Linked DNA regions of Caldimonas brevitalea. The protein of the gene in region 2 interacts with the protein of the main gene of each other region in a pairwise test. Links are inferred from orthologs where the notes say so. Each region holds a gene or a part of one and is shown on either strand. Other genes may lie near its edges.

Evidence for each region.
Region 1: the proteins of lpdA (region 2) and odhB interact in binary tests that used the Escherichia coli proteins (3 or more experiments, as listed by UniProt). The link is inferred for Caldimonas brevitalea from one-to-one orthologs.

The regions. Positions count from the first base shown.
Region 1 is NZ_CP011371.1:2,550,512-2,561,411, reverse strand. The notes cover bases 2,683-5,620. They hold odhB (2-oxoglutarate dehydrogenase complex dihydrolipoyllysine-residue succinyltransferase), read right to left. Parts: upstream 4,828-5,620; coding sequence 3,538-4,827; downstream 2,683-3,537. Other genes in these bases: AAW51_RS11355 (2-oxoglutarate dehydrogenase E1 component), read right to left, coding at 4,936-5,620; lpdA (dihydrolipoyl dehydrogenase), read right to left, coding at 2,683-3,526. Outside these bases: AAW51_RS11375 (response regulator), read right to left, coding at 1-566; cell division protein ZapE, read right to left, coding at 913-2,013; more of lpdA, read right to left, coding at 2,096-2,682; more of AAW51_RS11355, read right to left, coding at 5,621-7,794; thiosulfohydrolase SoxB, read right to left, coding at 8,396-10,111; sulfur oxidation c-type cytochrome SoxX, read right to left, coding at 10,184-10,822; sulfur oxidation c-type cytochrome SoxA, read right to left, coding at 10,836-10,900. UniProt on the Escherichia coli protein: E2 component of the 2-oxoglutarate dehydrogenase (OGDH) complex which catalyzes the second step in the conversion of 2-oxoglutarate to succinyl-CoA and CO(2).
Region 2 is NZ_CP011371.1:3,700,193-3,711,119, forward strand. What follows is about bases 4,639-7,603. They hold lpdA (dihydrolipoyl dehydrogenase), read right to left. Parts: upstream 7,051-7,603; coding sequence 5,227-7,050; downstream 4,639-5,226. Other genes in these bases: AAW51_RS15800 (GlxA family transcriptional regulator), read left to right, coding at 4,639-5,145; aceF (dihydrolipoyllysine-residue acetyltransferase), read right to left, coding at 7,061-7,603. Outside these bases: AAW51_RS15785 (phospholipase D family protein), read left to right, coding at 1-598; AAW51_RS28235 (hybrid sensor histidine kinase/response regulator), read right to left, coding at 674-2,770; AAW51_RS15795 (DJ-1/PfpI family protein), read right to left, coding at 2,942-4,057; more of AAW51_RS15800, read left to right, coding at 4,138-4,638; more of aceF, read right to left, coding at 7,604-8,734; aceE (pyruvate dehydrogenase (acetyl-transferring), homodimeric type), read right to left, coding at 8,816-10,927. UniProt on the Escherichia coli protein: Lipoamide dehydrogenase is a component of the glycine cleavage system as well as of the alpha-ketoacid dehydrogenase complexes.

The DNA.
Region 1 (10,900 bases), 1.1 Mb from region 2 along the record:
TGCGCCGCGTGCGGCTTGCCGAGCCGCAGCCACAGCTCACCGCCGATGCGGGCCGCATGCACCCAGTTCGGCCCGTGAGTGTCGAAGCGGGCCTGACACAGCTCGGCACCGCCCAGGAAGTCGCCGCTTTCCACGCAGGCGATGATGTCCCGCAGCGAGCGTTTGCGCTGACGCGCCTGCACCAGGCGCTCGCGCAGGGCCTGCTCGGTGTGCGGTTTGATCAGGTAGGCGTCGAGCGCCGCCTCGGCGGCCTCGGCCACATGCGCGTACCCGGCTTCACTGGAGATCATCACCACCACGGTGGACAGCGGGAGCAAATGCGCCAACCGCAAATCGTCCAGCAGGTCCTGCCCGGTCATCGGCTCGTCGGGAAAGTGGTACTCGCACAGCACGATGTCGAAGTGGCGGAACTCCAGCGCCTTGCGCGCTTCCGTGGCCCGGCTGGTCTGCGTGACCCGGGGCACCCCGAAGTCGCGCAGCATGCCCGCCAAGATGCTGCGCGAGGTCGGGTTGGCATCGACCACCAGCGCCGTGGCATTGAGGATGTGTTCGTCGAGCAGTCTCATGGCCGGACCCCGCAGCGTTTGTGCACGGACCTCGCGGTCGCGCTGCGCACAGTCCGTTGTACCCGAGGACGCGGCCCGTGTGCGGGGCGCCGCACGGGCACAGCGCAGGGCCAGGCCCGGCAGCGTGACACGCGTCACGTTACTGCCGTTTGCCGCTGGTTGTCGAGGCCGTTCAGGAGGGGGGCGACGATCCGGGAGGGAGCCGGCCAAGGGCGACCGGCCGTGACGGGTTGGCGGATGCCACGCAAGGCTGCCCTCCGGCCCCTCTGTCACGCGGACCCGCGGCAAGCCGGCCTGTTTTCACCGCAAGGCAGGCACCGCGATGTCGGGCGCTGCCTCTGGTGCCTCAGGTCAGCCTTGTGTCCACCTCGCGGTGCTCCAAAGACAGGAACTCCGCCGACTGCATCTCGTTCAAGCGCGACACGGTGCGCGGGAACTCGTGCGCCAGCGGCCCCTCCGTGTACAACTGCTCCGCCGGCACCTCGGCCGACAAGATCAGCTTGACCCGACGGTCGTACAGCACGTCGACCAGCCAGGTGAAGCGTCGGGCCTCGGACGCCAGCCGGGGCGGCATGCGCGGCACGTTGGACAACAGCAGCGTGTGGAACTGGGTCGCCAGCTCGAGGTAGTCGTTCTGCGACCGCGGGCCGCCACACAGCGCCTGGAAGTCGAACCAGACCACACCACCGGCGCGCCGGCGCGCACGGATCTCGCGGTGTTCGATGTGCAGCAGCGGGTCTTCGTCGCGCCGCTCGGCCAGTTCCTCGAACGCCTGCTGCATCGCCGCATCGGCGGGCGGCCCGAGCGGCGTGTGGTAAAGCTGCACGTGCTCGAGCGTGCGGCGCCGGTAGTCGGTGCCGTTGTCGACGTTGATGATCTCCAGCTTCTCTTTCAGCAGCTCGATGGCCGGCAGGATGCGGTCGCGGTGCAGGCCGTTGGGATAGAGCCCGTCGGGGTGGAAGTTGGAGGTGGTGATGATGCTGACGCGGTGCTCGAACAGCGATTCGAGCAAGCGGTGCAGGATCATCGCGTCGGTGACGTCGGCGACGTGGAACTCATCGAAGCAGATCAGCCGGTGGCGCCGCGCGATCCGGCGCCCCAGTTCGTCGAGCGGGTTCGGCTGGCCCTTCAGGTCGGCCAGCTCGCGGTGCACCTCGCGCATGAACTCATGGAAGTGCAGCCGTGTCTTGCGCTGCACCGGCACGGCGTGAAAAAAGCAGTCCATCAGGAAGCTCTTGCCGCGGCCGACACCACCGAACATGTAGACGCCACGCGGCAGCGGCGGACGCCGCAGCAGCTTGGTCAACGCGTTCGAGCGACGCGCCTTGTAGTCGACCCATTCGTCATAACAACGCTGCAGCGCCTGCACCGCACGCAACTGCGCAGGGTCGCTCTTGTAGCCGCGCTCCTGCAGCGTCTGCTCGTACAACTCGTTGACGGTCACCATCACCACACTCAGTCGTTGAACCGCCGTACACGAAAAAGGGCGACGGTGAGGTCGCCCTGGCTCGACGGCGGTCCGCTTCGGATCAGAAGTTAAGCGTCCGCTTGTCCACCGCCAGCGCCGCTTCCTTGGTGGCTTCGCTGAGCGACGGATGCGCGTGGCAGATGCGCGCGATGTCCTCGGCACTGGCCTTGAACTCCATGGCCACGACACTCTCGGAGATCAGCTCCGACGCATACGGGCCGACGATGTGCACGCCGAGGATCTCGTCGGTCTTGGCATCGGCCAAAAACTTCACCAGGCCGGTCGTGTCACCCAAGGCGCGTGCGCGGCCGTTGGCCATGAAGGGGAAGGTGCCGGCCTTGTAGGCACGCCCTGCCGCCTTCAACTGCTGCTCGGTCTGGCCCACCCAGGCAATCTCCGGGCTGGTGTAGATCACCCACGGCACGGTGTTGAAGTCGACATGCGGGTGCTGGCCCGCGATGCGCTCGGCCACCGCCACGCCCTCTTCCTCGGCCTTGTGCGCCAGCATCGGCCCGCGCACCACATCGCCGACCGCCCAGACGTTGGGCAGGTTGGTGCGGCAGTCGTCGTCCACGACGATGGCACCCCGGTCGTCGAGCTTCAGGCCCACGGCCTCATGGTTCAGCCCGTTGGTGTTGGCCACGCGGCCGATCGACACGATCAGCTTGTCGCATTCGAGGATCTGCGAGCCGCCCTTGCTGTCGACGTAGCTGACATTGACCCCGTTCTCGTCGGTCTTGACCTCGGCGATCTTCACGCCCAGCTCGATCTTCAGGCCTTGCTTGGTGAAAGCCTTGTGGGCCTCTTTGGCGATCTGCTCGTCGACGGCGCCGAGGAAGGTCGGCAGCGCTTCGAGCACGGTCACGTCAGCGCCCAGGCGACGCCAGACCGAACCCATCTCCAGGCCGATCACGCCGGAGCCGATCACGCCCAACTTCTTCGGCACCGACGGGATGCGCAACGCGCCGTCGTTCGACAGCACCTTGTCCTCGTCGAACGGCGCACCCGGCAAGGCGCGGGCGTTGGAGCCGGTGGCCAGGATGATGTGCTTGCCGACCAGCGTCTCTTCGGCCGCGCCGGCCACCTTGATCTCGTAGCCGCCCTCACCCGCCTTCACGAAGGAGCCGCGGCCATGGAAGAAGCTGACCTTGTTCTTCTTGAACAGGTACAGGATGCCGTCGTTGTTCTGCTTCACGACGGCGTCCTTGCGGCCCAGCATCTTGGCCACGTCCATGCTCAGGTTGGACAGCGAGATGCCGTGGTCGGCGAAGTGATGGCCGGCGTGCTCGAAATGCTCGGACGACTGCAGCAGGGCCTTGGACGGGATGCAGCCGACGTTGGTGCAGGTGCCGCCAGGTGCCGGGCCGCCCTTGCCGTTCTTCCACTCGTCGATGCAGGCCGTGTTGAAGCCCAGCTGCGCGGCGCGGATCGCGGCGATGTAGCCGCCAGGACCACCACCGATGACGATGACGTCGAATTGCTTGTTGCTCATCGTCTCGCCTCTCAGATGTCGAACAGCAATCGGGCCGGATCTTCCAGCGCCTCTTTCATCGCCACCAGGCCCAGCACGGCTTCCCGGCCGTCGATGATGCGGTGGTCATACGACATCGCGAGGTAGTTCATCGGCCGCACGACGATCTGGCCGTTCTCGACCACCGCACGGTCCTTGGTGGCATGCACGCCGAGGATGGCCGACTGCGGCGGGTTGATGATGGGCGTCGACAGCATCGAGCCGAACACGCCGCCGTTGGAGATCGAGAACGTGCCGCCGCTCAGCTCTTCGAGGCCGAGCTTGCCGTCCTTGGCCTTCTGGCCGAACTCGGCGATCTTCTTCTCGATCTCGGCGAACGTCATCTGGTCGCAGTTGCGCAGGATGGGCACCACCAGGCCGCGCGGCGAACCGACCGCGATGCCGATGTCGAAATAGCCGTGGTAGACGATGTCGTTGCCGTCCACCGACGCGTTCAGCACCGGGTACTTCTTCAGCGCATGCACCGCCGCCTTGACGAAGAAGCTCATGAAGCCGAGCTTGACGCCGTGCTCCTTCTCGAACTTCTCCTGGAACTTCTTGCGCATCTCCATCAACGGCGCCATGTTGACCTCGTTGAAGGTGGTCAGGATGGCGTTGGTGGCTTGCGACTGCAGCAGGCGTTCGGCAATACGCGCGCGCAAACGGCTCATCGGCACGCGCTGCTCGGGGCGGTCGCCCAGGCTCGCGACGGGGGCCGCGACCGGCGGCAGCGGCGGCTTGGCAGCCGCGGTAGGCGGGATCTGCACGGGCGCCGGCACCGCGGCAGGGGCGGCCTTCGCGGCAGCGCCGCCTTCGAGCACGCCGAGCACATCACCCTTGGTGACGCGGCCGTCCTTGCCGGTGCCCGGGACCGAGCCGGGGGCCAGCTGGTTGTCGGCCATCAGCTTGGCCGCCGCCGGCATCGCGACGTCCGACTTGCTGCCCGAGCCTGCGGCCGGCGTCGCCGCAGCGGCCGGCGCGGGTGCCGCGGCTTGCGCCGCAGCAGCGGGCGCCGGGGCCGGGGCGGCAGCGCCGGCCTTGCCTTCGCTGTCGATCTTGGCGATCACCTGGTCGGAGACCACGGTGCCACCGTCGGCCACCACCACCTCGGCCAGCACACCGGCGCTGGGCGCGGGGACTTCCAGCACGACCTTGTCGGTCTCGATCTCGATCAGGATCTCGTCCTGCGCCACGGCCTCGCCGGGCTTCTTCTTCCACTGCAGCAGGGTGGCCTCGGCCACCGATTCAGAGAGCTGCGGAACCTTGACTTCTACGATTGCCATGTCTTGTCTTTCGATGTTCGTGTGACCGCACCGGGCGCCAGAACCAGCGGCGCGCAGCGGTGCGGGCGGTGATCGCGACGCGGGGCGCTCGCGACAACCGCCGGGGTCTTATTTGGTGAGGACGAAACCCTTGAGCTTGGCGAAGGCCTGGTCGAGCAGCGCTTTCTGCTGCTCCTGGTGCAGGTGGGCATAGCCCACGGCCGGCGAGGCCGAGGCGGGACGCCCGGCGTAACCGAGCTTCTGCCCTTCGCTCATGTTCTCGTGGATGTAGTGCTGCACGAAGAACCAGGCGCCCTGGTTCTGCGGCTCGTCTTGGCACCAGACGACATCGGTGACGTTGGGGTACTTCCTCAGCTCGGCGGTGAAGGCCTTGTGCGGGAACGGATAGAGCTGCTCGATGCGCAGGATGGCGACGTCTTGCGACTTCTTCTCTTCGCGCTTTTTCACCAGCTCGTAATACACCTTGCCCGAACAGGCGATCACGCGCTTGACCTTGGCCGGGTCGATCTGCGCGTTCAGCTCGCCGATCACGGTGCGGAATTCACCCTTGGTGAACTCGGTCAACGGCGAGGTGGCGTCCTTGTTCCGCAGCAGCGACTTGGGCGTCATGATGACCAGCGGCTTGCGGAACATGCGCACCTGCTGGCGGCGCAGCACGTGGAAGATCTGGCTGGCCGTGGTGGGCTGGACCACCTGGATGTTGTTGTCTGCCGCCAGCTGCATGAAGCGCTCGAGGCGCGCCGACGAGTGCTCGGGGCCCTGGCCTTCGTAGCCGTGCGGCAGCATCAGCGTCAGGCCGTTGGCGCGGCCCCACTTGACCTCGCCCGACGCGATGAACTGGTCAATCACCACCTGGGCGCCGTTGGCGAAGTCGCCGAACTGGGCTTCCCAGATCACCAGCGTGTTGGGGTCGGCGCTGGCATAGCCGTACTCGAAGCCGAGCACGGCTTCTTCCGACAGGATGGAGTCGATCACGACGAACGGTGCCTGGTTGTCGGCCACGTTCTGCAGCGGGATGTAGCTGCCTTCGTCCCACTTCTCGCGCTTCTGGTCGTGCAGCACGGCGTGGCGGTGCACGAAGGTGCCGCGGCCGCAGTCTTCACCCGACAGCCGCACCGGATAGCCGCTGGCGACCAGCGACGCATAGGCCAGGTGCTCGCCCATGCCCCAGTCGACGTTGATCTCGCCGCGGCCCATGGCGGCGCGGTCGGCAATGACCTTCTCGACCAGCGGGTGGACCTTGAAGGTGCTCGGGATGGTGGTGATGCGTTCGGCCAGGCGCTTGACCTCGGCCAGCGGCAGCGCGGTGTCGGCCGCGTCGGTCCACTTCTTGCCGAGGAAGGGCGACCAGTCGACCGCGTACTTGCTCTTGAAGTCGGTCAGCACCGGGTCGACCGTGTGCTTGCCGGCGTCCATCGCGGCGCGATAGGCCTTGGCCATCTCGTCGGCGGTTTCGGCCGGGATCGCGCCCTGGGCGGACAGCTTGTCGGCGTACAGCTTGCGGGTGCCGGGGTGGGCTGCGATCTTCTTGTACATCAGCGGCTGGGTCAGCGAGGGCGTGTCCTGCTCGTTGTGGCCCAGCTTGCGGAAGCACACGATGTCGACCACCACGTCCTTGTTGAACTCCTGGCGGTAGTCGAGGGCCAGCTGCGTGGCGAGCACGACCGCTTCGGGGTCGTCGCCGTTCACGTGCAGCACCGGCGCTTCGATCATCTTGACCACGTCGGTGCAATACAGCGTCGAGCGGCTGTCGCGCGGATCGGAGGTGGTGAAGCCGATCTGGTTGTTGATGACGATGTGCACCGTGCCGCCGGTGTAGTAGCCGCGCGTCTGCGCCAGCGCCAGCGTCTCCATCACCACACCCTGTCCGGCGAAGGCGGCGTCGCCGTGCACCAGCACGGGCAGCACCTGGTCGCCGTCCTCGTCACCGCGGCGGTCCATCCGGGCCTTGACCGAGCCTTCGACCACCGGGTTGACGATTTCGAGGTGCGAAGGGTTGAAGGCCAGGCTCAGGTGCACCGGGCCGCCGGGGGTGGACACGTCGCTCGAGAAGCCCTGGTGGTACTTGACGTCGCCAGCGGGCAGGTCTTCGGGCGCGGTGTGCTCGAACTCCGAGAACAAATCCTTGGGCGACTTGCCCAGCGTGTTGACCAGCACGTTGAGGCGGCCGCGGTGGGCCATGCCGATCACGATTTCCTGCACGCCCTTCTCGCCGCCGCGGCGGATCAGCTCGTCCATCGACGCGATGAAGGACTCGCCGCCTTCGAGCGAGAAGCGCTTCTGGCCGACGTATTTGGTGTGCAGGTAGCGCTCGAGACCTTCCGCGGCGGTGAGGCGCTCGAGGATGGACTTCTTCTTCTCGACGCTGAAGGTGGGCTTGGAGCGAATGCTTTCCAGCTGCTGCTGCCACCAACGCTTTTCGGCCGGCTCGGTGATGTGCATGAACTCGGCGCCGATGGTGCCGCAGTAGGTTTCACGCAAGGCCTGCACGATCTCGCGCAGGGTCATCTGGTCGGCTTTGGTGAAGTAGGTGTTCGTCGCACTGAACGTGATGTCCATGTCGGACTCGGTCAGGTCGTAGAACGCCGGCTCCAGCTCGGGGATCTTGGGGCGCTCCTGGCGCTTGAGCGGATCGAGGTCGGCCCAGCGCGAGCCGAGGAAACGATAGGCAGCGATCAGCGACTGAACATGGACCTGTTTGCGCGCGACCGCGAGATCGGCACTGCTCGCCTTGACAGCAAAGGCGTTGGATTTGGCGCGCTGCGCGAAGGACTCGATCACCGGCGCATGCGGCACATCGCGCGACTCGGAGCCGTCCACCGCGGGCACATTCTGAAGGGCGTCGAAGTAGGCGCGCCAGTTGTCGGGCACCGAACCGGGGTTGTCGAGGTAGGCCTCGTACAACTCTTCGACGTAGGGAGCATTGCCCCCGAACAGGTACGAGTTCGACCTGTATTGCTGCATCATCTCGCTCACCTTTCACCCCGGTTTCCAGGGCTGTGGCTGGTTGAACAACCTTCCGCGACACGGCTTGACCGGTTGGCGGATTGCGACCCGCCTTTCTCTGGCATCAATACAGAAACCAGTAAAGGGGACGGGAAGGACCTGCTGTCAGACTTACCACTCTAACACTGATGGCATTCGATCGCCATCAAACGGATTCCTGCTGATCTGAACGAAGGGCGGCTCGCGACCCCACCTCCCTCTCTCTCTCTTGCCCTGCTCACGGTTGGGCAGAGACCGGGGTCGCCGGCGCAGAAGCCGCATCCGGTACGGCGGACTGCGACTGCTGACGCGGCGGCAACCGAGTCGAGCCGCCGACACCGACGCCGACACCGCCCACCCCTACGCCGACACCCCCGCTGACCCGACCACCGGAGCCGACGCCGATGCCGACATTGCCCACACCGATGGGCACTGAAACACCGACACCGAGCGAACTACAGGCCCCCAGGCCGAGAGAGATGACGAGAACCAGGCTGCTTCGTTTCATAGCAGTCATGTTAGGGGTTCTTCACATCCCCGCCGGGCGCGCGGTCATGCTGCCGGCCGTCGGCCGACACGGGGATCAGGCCAGCCCCGGGTTGCCGTCCACGCCCAACAAGCGCGGCTGATTGAGCTGGCGTGGCGCGACCGTCTTGTGCTGCGCGAGCCAGCTTTCGACCACCTCCCAGATCGGCGGGCCGCTGTCGCGCGCGGCCTCCGAGACCGGCGCCCAGCCCGCGACCTTGTACTTTTTACCGGCCTCGATCGGCGTCCCGGCGAGGCGCATGTCGAGGATGCGACGGCCGGCCGCCGCGCGTGGATCGCAGGTGTAGGTCAGCCCGCCGACGCGCACCATGTCACCGCCTTGCTGGTAGTAGGGGTCGGGGTTGAAGAGGTTGTCTGCGACGTCTTCGAGCACGGTCTTGATCGCCTCGCCGCTCATTTCGGTGAGCGTGCACCAGGGGTAGGTGATGGCGGTTTGATCCATCAGGTGCTCGCGCGTGATGGTCTCGCCCGGCAGCAGCGTGGTGCCCCAGCGGAAGCCGGGCGAGAAGGCGATCTCGGCGCCTCGCACGTCCATCATCGCGTCGAGGATGAGCTGGTCGAAGCTGCCGTTGAAATTGCCCCGGCGCCACAGCAGGCCCTCGGTCACCGCCAGCGGCTGCGCCAGCTTGGCGGCGTAGGGCTCCCGCAGCTTGTCGATGTAGGTGGCCATCCGCGTATCGGCCGGTAGCAAATCGGCGAACACCGGCAGCAGTCGGTAGCGAACGCCGGCCACCCGCTTGCCCCGCACGTCGAGATCGAGCACGCCGAGGAATTTGCCGTTCGAGCCGGCATTGGTCACCAGCGTCTGGCCGCCCTCGTGGCGCACCGTCACCGGCACCGGCATGCCGTCGTGCGTGTGGCCGCCGAGGATCACGTCGATGCCGCTGACGCGCGAGGCCAGCTTCAGGTCGACGTCCATGCCGTTGTGCGACAGCAGCACGACCGCCTGGGCGCCCTGCTCGCGCACCTGCTGCACCAGGCGCTGCAGTTCGGCCTCCTGGATGCCGAAGGTCCAGTCGGGCATCAGCCAGCGCGGGTTGGCGATCGGCGTGTACGGAAACGCCTGCCCGATGATGGCGACGTCGACACCGTTGACCTGCTTCATCACGAAGGGCTTGAACACGGGGTCGCCGAAGTCGGCGGTCTTGACGTTCTGGGCGATGAAATCGATGTGGCCGGCCAGCTCGCGTTCCACCAACTGGGACACGCGCTCCATCCCGTAGGTGAACTCCCAGTGCCCGGTCATCACGTCGACGCCCAGCAGCTTGGCGGCCTCGACCATGTCCTGGCCTTGGGTCCACAACGCGGTCGCAGATCCCTGCCAGGTGTCGCCGCCGTCGAGCAGCAAGGCGCCGGGGCGGCTCGCCTTGAGGCGTTGCACCAGCGTGGCCAGGTGGGCGAAGCCGCCGACCTTGCCATAGCGGCGCGCCAGGCGCTCGAAGTCGAGCGACGTGAAGGCGTGCGCTTCGCGGCTGCCGGGACGCAGCCCGAGCCGCTTCAACAGCGGCGCGCCGACGACGTGGGGCAGCTGGCCCTCGGCAGCCCCCAGCCCCAGGTTGACGCTGGGCTCGCGGAAATACACCGGCAGCAACTGCGCATGGCAGTCGGTCATGTGCAGCAAGTGCACGTTGCCGTAGCGGGGGACGTCGTAGAGCGAGCGGGCCTGAGCTGCGCTGGCCTCACGGTCGAGCGGAAAGCCGGCAGCCGCTGCGGCGGCCAGCACACTCAGGAATTCGCGGCGTGACAGAGGCATGGGGGATGTCTCGCGATGGCGCCGGCAGGAGGAAAGCCCCGCCCGGCCCGCGGCCGGGGGGGCCGACGCCGGTCAGGGCGTGTTGACGGGGGATTGCGGATCGAGCAGCAGCGCCATCACGTGCTTGAGTTGCACCTCGGTCAGGATACCCGCATCACCGAAGCGGGGCATCGGCGAGCAGGCACGGTAGGCGTGGCTGTTCCACAGCTTGCCCCAGGTGTACTTGACGATCTCGGCACTGGCCGGGTCGGCCGGATTGGCGACACCGCGCTGCTTGCCGTACTGGTACAGGCTCGGGCCGATGTTGCCGAAGGAAATCTCGGCCTTGCTCAGCTGGTGGCAGGCGTAGCAGTTGCCGCCGGCCACGGTCTGCGCCGTGTCGTTGAACTGCAGGCCGCGGCCGCTTTGCGCGATCTTCTCGCCCTCTTTCCAGTCGCCCAGGTAGGTGCCGTCGGCCGGTGGCTTCACCGCCGCCAGCGCGGCCTGCTCGAGGCGCGACGCCGTGGCCGCGTCCAGCGGCTTGCCCGCCGCATCGGCCTGGCTGCAGGCCTTTTGCAGCGGCGTCTGCTCGAGCCGGTCGAGCTTGGCGATGCCGCGCTCCTGGAACGAGGCTTTGATCACCTCGGTGACGTCGGGGCCGGCGCTCATCGTCGCGCAACCGGCCACGATGGCCGCCGCGCCCAGCAGGATCAGGGTGTTGTTGGTTTTCATGCGCTCGCGCTCCTCAACGCTTGATCGACGGCGCGGCCATCTTGCCGCCGTTGGCGTTCACGCCCAGGAAGGCAATCA
Region 2 (10,927 bases):
CCGTGAACTCGACCTGGTGTCGCCCTATTTCGTGCCCGGCGACGCCGGCACCGAGGCCCTGGCGCGTTATCCGGGCCAGGGCGTGCAGCTGCGCGTGGTCACCAACTCGCTGGCCGCCACCGACGTCGCGGCCGTCCATGCCGGCTACGCCAAGCGTCGCAAGGCCCTGTTGCGCGCCGGCGTGCGCCTCTACGAACTCCGGCCCGACCCCGCTCCGGCACCCAAGGCGACCGGCCAGGGCGTGCGCCGGGCGTTGGGCAGTTCGGCCGCCAGCCTGCACGGGAAGACCTTCGCGGTGGACCGCGAGCGGGTGTTCGTCGGCTCGTTCAATTTGGACCCGCGCTCGATCCACCTCAACACCGAGATGGGCCTCGTGATCGAAAGCCCGGCCTTGGCGTCGACGATCTCGAAAAAGCTCGACTCGGACCTCGGCCAGCGCGCCTACGAAGTGCGTCTGCGCGATGACGGCGGTGGTCTCGAATGGATCGAAGAGACGGACGCGGGTCCCGTTCGGCACGACAGGGAACCGAAAGCGGGCCTGGTACGTCGGCTGACCGTGCGACTGCTGTCATGGTTGCCAATCGAAGGCTTGCTGTGAGGCGGCCGGCTTGGCCTCAAGGCTCACGTGCACCGATGCCGGGGCGCAGGCCTAGCGGGGGCGCCCGGCCCCCGTTCAAAAGGTCGGCCGGTGCGGCGCAGGTTCGCCGCGGCGAAGGCTGATCTCAGCCAAGACCCGCTCCAGTTCACCCGGGTCTGCCGGCTTGACGAGGTGGTAGTCGAAGCCGGCTTCCAATGCACAGATCTTGTCTTGCGCCTGGCCGTAGCCGCTCACCGCGACGAGCGCGGCGCCGGCCGAACGCGGATGCGAGCGCAGCCGGCGCGCCAGTTCAAATCCGTCGATGTCGGGCAGCCCCAGGTCCAGCAGAAACACGTCGACGTCCTCATGCTCCGCCTGCTTCAGCGCCTTGCGGGGCCCACATTCGACCGTCACGCGGTGACCCAGCGCTTCGACCAGCATGCCCAGGGTGCCCGCCGCGTCGACGTTGTCATCGACCACCATGACCTTCAAGCTGCGCGCCGAGGGCACGCCCGGCGCCGGTGCGGGACCGCGGCCACCGCGCTCGTCCAGCGCCTGCACCAGCGGCAGCCGCACCGTGAAGCGGCTGCCCTGGCCCGGGCCGTCGCTGTGCACAGCGACGCTGCCGCCGTGCAGTTCGACCAGACGCTTGACCACCGCCAGCCCGATGCCGAGGCCGCCCTGGGACCGGTCCGCGGTGTGATGTGCCTGTGAAAACAGGTCGAACGCAGACGTGAGGAACTCCCGCTCCATGCCGATGCCGTTGTCCGTCACGTTGATCACCAGCTGCGCGCCGTCGGTCACCATCACGACGCTGATGTCGCCCTCCGGCGGCGTGTACTTCGCGGCATTGGTGAGCAAGTTGGTCAACACCTGAACCACCCGCTTGCGGTCGCCGATCAGTTGCACCGGATCGCTCGGCATTTGCACGGTCAGTCGATGTTGCCTGGCCTCCAGCAGCGGCCGGACCTGCTCGACCGCCTCCTGGAGCACCCGCGTTCCGTCATGCAGGGCCATGTCCAGCGTGATCAGGCCGCGCGTGATGCGCGACACGTCGAGCAGATCGTCGACCAGGCCTGCCAGGTGTCGGGCCTGGCGCTCGACGATCTCGCTCATGCGCCTCACTTGCTCATGGTCCAGCCGCCCCATCGCCAGCAGCGCCGCGGCCGAGCTGATGGGTGCCAAGGGGTTGCGCAGCTCGTGCGCCAGCATGGCCAGGAACTCGTCTTTTCGCCGGTCCGCCTCGCGCAAGGCCTGCTCCGCCCTGACGCGTTCGCTGACATCCATCACAGCCGCCACGGCGCCGACCGCGCGCCCCTGGGTGTCGACGATCGGCGCTGCCGAGGCCAGCACCGTGCGGCGTTCGGGCGCAGCTCCGGCGAGGGTCACCTCGATCATGGCCCGCGCGCGCTCGCCCCGCAGCGCACGCGCCAGCGGCCACTCATCGGCTTGCAGCGGCTCTCCTTGCCGTGGGGAACCGTCCGCCCACTGGCCTTGCGACACCACCTCCGCGAAGACATCGCCGGGCTGAGGCCGTGGGACGCCCCAGATTTCAGCGTTGGCAGGGTTGGTCCGCACGATCCTGCCGTCGCGGTCGGCGACCAGGATGCCGACCGGCGCGGCGTCCAACACCGCATCGAGGCGCTGTCGTTCGGCTTCCGCTTGGCGGGCGATCTCCAACGCCTGCTGCTCGCTATCGCGCAGGCTCTGGTTGGCGGCACGGATCTCGACAGCCTGTGCGGCGATGGTGGCGGCGTCCGCCAGTGCCTGGTTCTCGGCCAGCACGATCTCGGTGACGTCTTCGACGCGGTGGATGACGTGGGTCAGGCGGCCTTGCGCGTCGAACACCGGGGTGTTGACGGGGCTCCAGTAACGCTCCTCGAAAGTCTCGTCGTCGACCACCGGAATGTCGTACTTCTGGATCGCCATCGTGTCGCGAACACCGTCGCGCAGCACCCGCTCCAGCGAACTGCGCAGATTCTTCACGCCGCTGGACGCCGGGTCGTCTGGATTGTCGGGAAACGCGTCGAAGATGTGGCGCCCCAACAATTCAGCGCGCACGCGGCTGGTGGCCGCCAGGTAGGCGTCGGTGACCGCCACGATGTGGAAGTCGGGTGCCACCACGAGGCAGGACGCCGGCGTCGCCTCGAACAAGGCACGAAAGTCAGGCGCGAGCGAACAATCAGAAGGCATGGTGGGGACGAGAACGACGGGCAAACGGCTCCAACTCGCGGCCCAGGACACCGATCGATTCTGCCCGCCGCTGCCCTGTTGACCAGCAACAGCCGTTCCCTCTTCCGCCCCGTGTGCACGCTCGAGCGCCGGCGCCCGGCCAGGTCGCGGGCGCAGGAGTGTTCCGTTGTTCTAGTCGCCGGTGGAGGGCTCGCAGGTGCTGCCCCGCACCGGGTCGCCCGCATATTCCATCTCCAACATCACCCGGTCGCGCCGGGAGGCTCCGTAGCGCTCGGCGATCTCACACAAGCTGCGGTCCAGTTGCGCGGCGGGCGCGAGGTCCGGCGCCAACGGCAGGCGCTGCGTGAGCCGACCCGCCGGACGCGCCGAGAGCCGCAAGCCGCTGCGCAGCGTGACCGCGTTCGCAGCCGAGGCCTCGACGCTGACACGGCCGGTGCGCGACCACGCGTCCACGGCCAGCGCCAGCGCGATGTCATCGACACCGTCTTGTACCTCGACGCTCCATCGCTCGTGGCCCCAGAACCGGGCCTTGTTGAGCAGGTAGCGCCACATGCGGGGGGCATCGAGACCGAAGGACGTGCTGTCGTGCGCCGGGCTCCAGGATGTGACGCCGAGCAGCGCGGCCACGGCCCGGGCCTTCTCCCGGCCGCCGATCGCCTCGACGAGCGCCAGACTGGTGGGCACCGAAGCGGTGATGCCGGTGGTGGTGGCGACGCCGTGGTCGATCACATAGCGCCGATGCGGCACGTAGGTCGCGCCGGGGTGCCGCCGGCGCAGCTTGCCGCGGTCGTACCAGTGCCCGGTGAAGCGGCGCCCGTCGAGCAACCCCGCGCGGCCCACCACCCGGGCCCCGGAACAGATGCCGATCACGCGGGCGCCTTGCTCGGCTTGCCGCCGCAGCCAGGTCGTCACCGTCGGGTCGTCGTCGGTGTGCATGGCCGGAACGATCACGTAGTCGGCGCCTGAGGGGTATGTCCGGTCGAAGCCGGCGAGATCCTGGGTGGCCTCGATTTCCAGCGCAGGATAGAGGCCCACCGGGCCGCGGCGCGGCGCGACGACCTGCACATCGGCCACCCCGGCACGCTGCAGCACGGCATGCGGCAGCAGCAGATCGGTCGTTTCGGTGCCTTCGTTGAGCGCGAGCACCACGACCACCGGCCGGCCGGCACGGCGCGGCTTCAAGGCGTCGACGAAGACCTGCTGTTCATGCTCGAGCAAGGCCGGGTCGTCCTGGCTCGGCGGCAGTTTTGCGCCGGCGCTGCAGCCTGCCAGTGCCAGCGCTGCCATACTCGCCCCGATCAGCGCCCATCCCCAGTGCTTCTTCACTGCCGCCGCCCTTTGAAAACCGCGATGCCCAAAGCCTAAGGATGCCCAGCCCACCCCACAAGGACGAAGAAGCCGCCGTTTCTGCCATCGACGTGGTGCTGGTGGCCTTCGACGGCGTCGAGGGGCTCGACGTGGCCGGCCCGGCCAGCGTGTTCAGCAAGGCCGAGATGCTGCGTCCGGGCAGCTACCGCCTGCACATCGCCTCGCCGTGCGGCGGCACCGTGCGCACGAATGGCGGGCTGGAGCTGGCCAACACGCTCGGGCTGCAGCAACTGCCGGCCGCCATCGACACCTTGATCATCGCGGGCGGCGACGAGCCGGCACTGCGCACCGCCATCGTCGAGCAGAACGTCGCCGGCTGGCTCGCCGCAACCGCCCCTCGCGCACGTCGTATCGCCAGCGTCTGCACCGGCGCCTTTGCGTTGGCGGCGGCCGGGCTGCTCGACGGCCGCGAGGCCACCACCCACTGGCGTGTCTGCGATCTGCTGCAGACCCTGCGGCCGCAGGTGCGCGTGCAGCGCGAGCGCATCTATGTGCGTGACGGCCGGCTGTGGACCTCGGCGGGTGTCACCACCGGCATCGAGCTGGCGCTCGCGCTGGTCGAAGACGACCTCGGCCATGCGGTGTCGATGGAGATTGCGCGCACGCTGGCGTTGCCGATGCTGCGGGGCGGCGCCCAACCGCAGCTCAGTCAGGCGCTGCAGGCGCAGGCCACGGCGAGCAGCCGCTTGCGCGAACTGCTGGCGTGGATCGGCACACATTTACAGGAGGATCTGTCGGTCGAGGCGCTGGCCGCGCGCGTGCAGATGAGCCCGCGGCATTTCGCGCGCGAGTTCGCCGCCCAGACCGGCAGCACGCCGGCGCGCTTCGTCGAGCAGGCCCGCGTGGCGGCCGCCGCGCAGTTGCTGTTGCAGACGCACTGGACCCAGGAGCGGATCGCGAGCCACAGCGGCTTTCGCTCGGTGGACGCCTTGCAGCGGGCGTTTGCCCGGCAGCACGGTCAAACGCCGCAGGCCTACCGCAGCGCCGCCTTCGGCAAGCCCCGGTAGCGCTCCCGCGTCAAAGACGGGGCCGATCACGGCCGGGTGGGGGCCGCAGCCTGGCCACCGCCACGGCGGCGAGGACGGACCCTAGCGCCGCTGCGGCGGCACGTCGGTGCAGGTGCCGTGCGCGATTTCGGCCGCCATGCCGATGCTCTCGCCCAGCGTCGGATGCGGATGGATGGTCTTGCCGATGTCGACTTCGTCGGCCCCCATCTCGATCGCCAGGGCCACCTCGCCGATCATGTCGCCCGCGTGGGTGCCGACGATACCGCCGCCGAGGATGCGGTGCGTGTCCTCGTCGAACAGCAGCTTGGTGTAGCCCTCGTCACGGCCGTTGGCGATGGCGCGGCCCGACGCGCTCCATGGGAACAAGCCCTTCTTGACCTTGCGGCCCTCGGCCTTGGCCTGGTCTTCGGTGAGGCCTACCCACGCCACCTCGGGGTCGGTGTAGGCGACGCTCGGGATCACCCGCGCGTCGAAGGCCGACTTCTCGCCGGCCGCCACTTCGGCCGCCACATGGGCCTCGTGGACCGCCTTGTGCGCCAGCATCGGCTGGCCCACCACATCGCCGATCGCGAAGATGTGCGGGACGTTGGTGCGCATCTGGATGTCCACCGGGATGAAACCGCGCTCGTTGACGATCACGCCGGCCTTGTCGGCGCCGATCTTCTTGCCGTTGGGCGAGCGGCCCACCGCCTGCAGTACCAGGTCGTAGAGCTGCGGCTCTTTCGGGGCGCCCTCGCCTTCGAAGCGCACCAGGATGCCGTCGGCGGTCGCTTCGGCGCCCACGGTCTTGGTCTTCAGCATGATGTTGTCGAAGCGCGGCGCATTCATCTTCTGCCACACCTTGACCAGGTCGCGGTCGGCGCCTTGCATCAGCCCGTCGAGCATTTCGACCACGTCCAGCCGCGCGCCCAGCGTCGAATAGACGGTGCCCATCTCCAGGCCGATGATGCCGCCGCCGACGATCAGCATGCGCTTGGGCGTGGCGCGCAACTGCAGCGCGCCGGTCGAGTCGACGATGCGCTCGTCGGACGGCAGGAAGGGCAGCCGCACCGCCTGCGAGCCGGCGGCGATGATGGCCTGCTTGAACTTGATGGTCTGGGTCTTGCCGGTCTTGTCCTGGCCCTCGCCACCGGTTTCTTCGACCGACACGTGATGCGGGTCGAGGAAGCTGCCGTAGCCGCGCACCACCGTGACCTTGCGCATCTTGGCCATCGCACTCAGGCCGCCCGTCAGCTTGCCCACCACCTTGGCCTTGTGTGCGCGCAGCTTGTCGAGGTCGACGCTGGGGGCGCCGAAGCTGACGCCGATGTCGGCGAAATGCTGCACCTCGTCCATCACCGCGGCCACGTGCAGCATCGCCTTCGACGGGATGCAGCCGACGTTCAAACACACGCCGCCCAGCGTCGCGTAGCGCTCCACCAGCACCACCTTCATGCCCAGGTCGGCGGCGCGGAAGGCGGCCGAATAGCCGCCGGGGCCGGCGCCCAGCACGAGCATGTCGCACTCCAGGTCGACGCCACCGCTGTAATGGCCAGCAGCCGGGGTCGCCGCCGTGTCGGCCCGCGCCGCGCCGGGCGCCGGTGCGTACGACTCTCGCGCCTGCGGCTGCGGCGGCGCCGCTGGGCCGCTTGCAGCAGGCGCAGGCGCCGCGGCGGCAGCCTGCTCGCCCGCCGCCTCCAGCGTCAGGATGGTGCTGCCCTGGTTGACGACATCGCCGACCTTGAGCCTCAGCTCCTTGACCACCCCGGCATGCGACGACGGAATCTCCATCGACGCCTTGTCGGACTCCACCGTGATGAGGCTCTGCTCCGCCTTCACCGTGTCACCCGGCTGCACCAGCACTTCGATCACCGCGACGTCCTTGAAGTCGCCGATGTCGGGGACCTTGATCTCGATCACTGCCACACTCGACTCCTTACAGCATCACGCGGCGGAAGTCCGCCAGCACGGTGGCCAGGTAGGTGTTGAAGCGCGCCGCCGAGGCGCCGTCGATCACCCGGTGGTCCCAGCTCAGGCTGAGCGGCAGGATCAGCCGCGGCTGGAAGGCTTGGCCGTCCCACACCGGCTTCAGCGTCGACTTGCACACGCCGAGGATGGCGACCTCGGGCGCGTTGATGATGGGCGTGAAGTAAGTGCCGCCGATGCCGCCCAACGACGAGATCGAGAAGCAGCCGCCGGTCATCTCCGCCGGGCCGAGCTTGCCTTCGCGCGCCTTGGCCGCCAGCTCGCTCATCTCCTTGGCGATCGCGACGATGCCCTTCTTGTCGGCATCCTTGATCACCGGCACCACCAGCCCGTTGGGCGTGTCGGCCGCGAAGCCGATGTGGAAGTACTGCTTGAGCACCAGCTGCTCGCCGTCGAGCGAGGCGTTGAAGTCGGGGAACTTCTTCAGCGCCGCAACGCAGGCCTTGATCAGGAACGCCAGCATCGTCACCTTGACGCCGGCCTTCTCGTACTCCTTGTTGAGCTGGACGCGGAAGGCCTCCAGCTCGGTGATGTCGGCGTCTTCGTGGTTGGTGACGTGGGGGATCATCACCCAGTTGCGGTGCAGGTTGGCACCCGAGATCTTCTTGATGCGCGAGAGGTCGCGCCGCTCGACCGGGCCGAACTTGGCGAAGTCGACCTGCGGCCACGGCAGCAACCCCGGCAGGCTGCCGCCGGCCCCGCCGGCCGCGGGCGCCTTGGCCTTCTGGGCTTCGGTCTGCACTTGACCGACCATGACGTTCTTGACGAAGTGCTGCACATCTTCCTGGGTGATGCGGCCCTTCGGCCCGCTGCCCGGCACTTCGCCGAGCGGCACGCCGAGTTCACGCGCCAGCTTGCGGATGCTGGGCGAGGCGTGCGGCAGCTTGCCCTGCGGCGCCGTCGGCTCGTGAGCGGGCAAGGCGGCCGTCGGGGCGGTCCGCTCCACCGGCGGACTCGACAACTCGGCCGGCGAAGCGGCGGCAGCCGAGGGCGCCGCCGCCGTCGCGGGGGCCGGCGCCGGTGCGGCCGCACCACCGCTGGCCTCGACCACGGCGATCACACTGCCCTTGCTGACCTTGTCGCCGAGCTGGACCTTGAGTTCCTTGACCACGCCCGCATGCGAGGACGGAATCTCCATCGACGCCTTGTCCGACTCCACCGTGATCAGGCTCTGCTCCGCCTTGATCGTGTCGCCCACCTGCACCAGCACCTCGATCACCGCCACCTGGTCGAAGTCGCCGATGTCGGGCACGCTGACCTCGACCGGGCCGCCGCCGCCCGGCGCGCTCGGAGCCGGAGCCGGAGCCGCCGCTGCGGGCGTGGGCGCTGCAGCGGGCGCCGGAGAAGCCGGCGCGGGTGCCGGAGCCGGCGCAGCCGCCCCGGCCGATTCCGCCTCCAGCATCAGCAGCAAACTGCCCTCGCTGACCTTGTCGCCCAGCTGCACCTTCACGTCCTTGACCAAGCCGGCATGGGTCGACGGAATCTCCATCGATGCCTTGTCGCTCTCGACCGTGACCAGGCTCTGCTCGACCTTGATCGTGTCACCGGGCTTGACCAGCACCTCGATGACCTCGACCTCCTTGAAGTCCCCGATGTCGGGCACCTTCACTTCCACCAATGCCATTTGTTGTTTCTCCTGATGCAAGCCGCCCGCGCCCACACCCCCGGCGGACCGGGCAGCGTGCGTCGCGCGGGCGCTCGGGGCTTATGCGTAGAGGGGGTTCACCTTGTCGGCATTGATGCCGTACTTGCGGATCGCTTCGGCCACCTTCTCAGCAGGTACCGTGCCTTCCTCGGCCAGCGCCTTGAGCGCCGCCACCACGATGTAGTGGCGGTTGATTTCGAAGTGTTCGCGCAGCTTGGAGCGGAAGTCGCTGCGGCCGAAGCCGTCGGTGCCCAGCACCTTGTAGCTGCGGCCCTTCGGGATGAAGGGGCGGATCTGCTCGGCGTAGGCCTTCATGTAGTCGGTCGACGCGACCACCGGGCCGTTGTGCGGCTGCAGTTGCTGTGCCACGAAGGGCACGCGCGGCGTCTCGGTCGGGTGCAGCAGGTTCCAGCGCTCGCAGTCCTGGCCTTCGCGGCCCAGCTCGTTGAAGCTCGGGCAGCTCCAGACGTTGGCGGCCACGCCCCATTCGTCTTCGAGCAGCTGCCGGGCGAAGATCGATTCGCGCAGGATGCTGCCCGAGCCCAGGAGGTTGACGCGCGGTATCTTCTTGGCGCCCTCTTCGAGCAAATACATGCCCTTGATGATCTGCTCTTCGGTACCGGGCTTGAGGCCGGGATGGGTGTAGTTCTCGTTGAGCAGCGTCAGGTAGAAGAACACGTTGTCCTGCCGCTCGACCATGCGCTTCAGGCCGTGGTGCATGATCACCGCCACCTCGTGCGCGAAGGTGGGGTCGTAGCTGATGCAGTTGGGAATGGTGCCGGCCAGGATGTGGCTGTGGCCGTCCTCGTGCTGCAGGCCTTCGCCGTTCAGCGTGGTGCGCCCGGAGGTGCCGCCGAGCAGGAAGCCGCGCGCCTGCATGTCGCCGGCCGCCCAGGCCAGGTCGCCGACACGCTGGAAGCCGAACATCGAGTAGTAGACATAGAACGGGATCATCACCCGGTTGTTGGTCGAGTACGACGTCGCAGCGGCGATCCACGAGGCCATGCCGCCCGCTTCGTTGATGCCTTCCTGCAGGATCTGGCCGTCGTGCGACTCCTTGTAGTACATCACCTGGTCCTTGTCGACCGGGGTGTACTTCTGGCCGTCCTGGCTGTAGATGCCGATCTGGCGGAACAGGCCTTCCATCCCGAAGGTGCGCGCCTCGTCCACCAGGATGGGCACGACGCGCGGGCCGAGCGTCTTGTCGCGCAGCAGCGCGGTCAGGAAACGCACATAGGCCTGGGTGGTCGAGATCTCGCGGCCTTCGGCGGTTGGGTCGAGCACCGCCTTGAAGGCGCTCAGCTCGGGCACCGGCAGTTGCTCGTCGGCCTTCGGGCGGCGCTTGGGCAAATAGCCGCCGAGGGCCTTGCGGCGCTCGTGCAGGTAGCGCATCTCGGGCGTGTCGTCGGCCGGCTTGTAGAACGGCAGTTCGGCGAGCTTGTCGTCCGGGATGGGGATGTTGAAGCGGTCGCGGAAGGCGCGGATGTCGTCGTCGGTCAGCTTCTTGGTCTGGTGTGCGGTGTTCTTGCCTTCGCCGCTCTTGCCCATGCCGAAACCCTTGACGGTCTTCACCAGCAGCACGGTGGGCTGGCCCTTGTGGTTCACCGCACGGTGGTAGGCGGCGTACACCTTCTGCGGGTCGTGGCCGCCGCGCTGCAAGCGCCAGATGTCGTCGTCGCTCAGCTTCGCGACCATCTCCAAGGCCTTCGGGTGGCGGCCGAAGAAGGTCTTGCGCACGAAGGCGCCGTCGTTGGCCTTGCAGGCCTGGTAGTCGCCGTCGACCATGTCCATCATGATCTGGCGCAGGATGCCTTCCTTGTCGCGTGCCAGCAGCGGGTCCCAGTAGCTGCCCCACAGCAGCTTGATGACGTTCCAGCCGGCGCCGCGGAACTCGCCTTCGAGTTCCTGCACGATCTTGCCGTTGCCGCGCACCGGGCCGTCGAGTCGCTGCAGGTTGCAGTTGATGACGAAGATCAGGTTGTCGAGCTTCTCGCGCGCGGCGACACCGATCGCCCCGAGCGACTCGGGCTCGTCCATCTCACCGTCGCCGCAGAACACCCACACCTTGCGGTTGGACGTGTCGGCAATGCCGCGTGCATGCAGGTATTTGAGGAAACGCGCCTGGTAGATGCCCATCAGCGGCCCGAGACCCATCGAGACCGTGGGGAACTG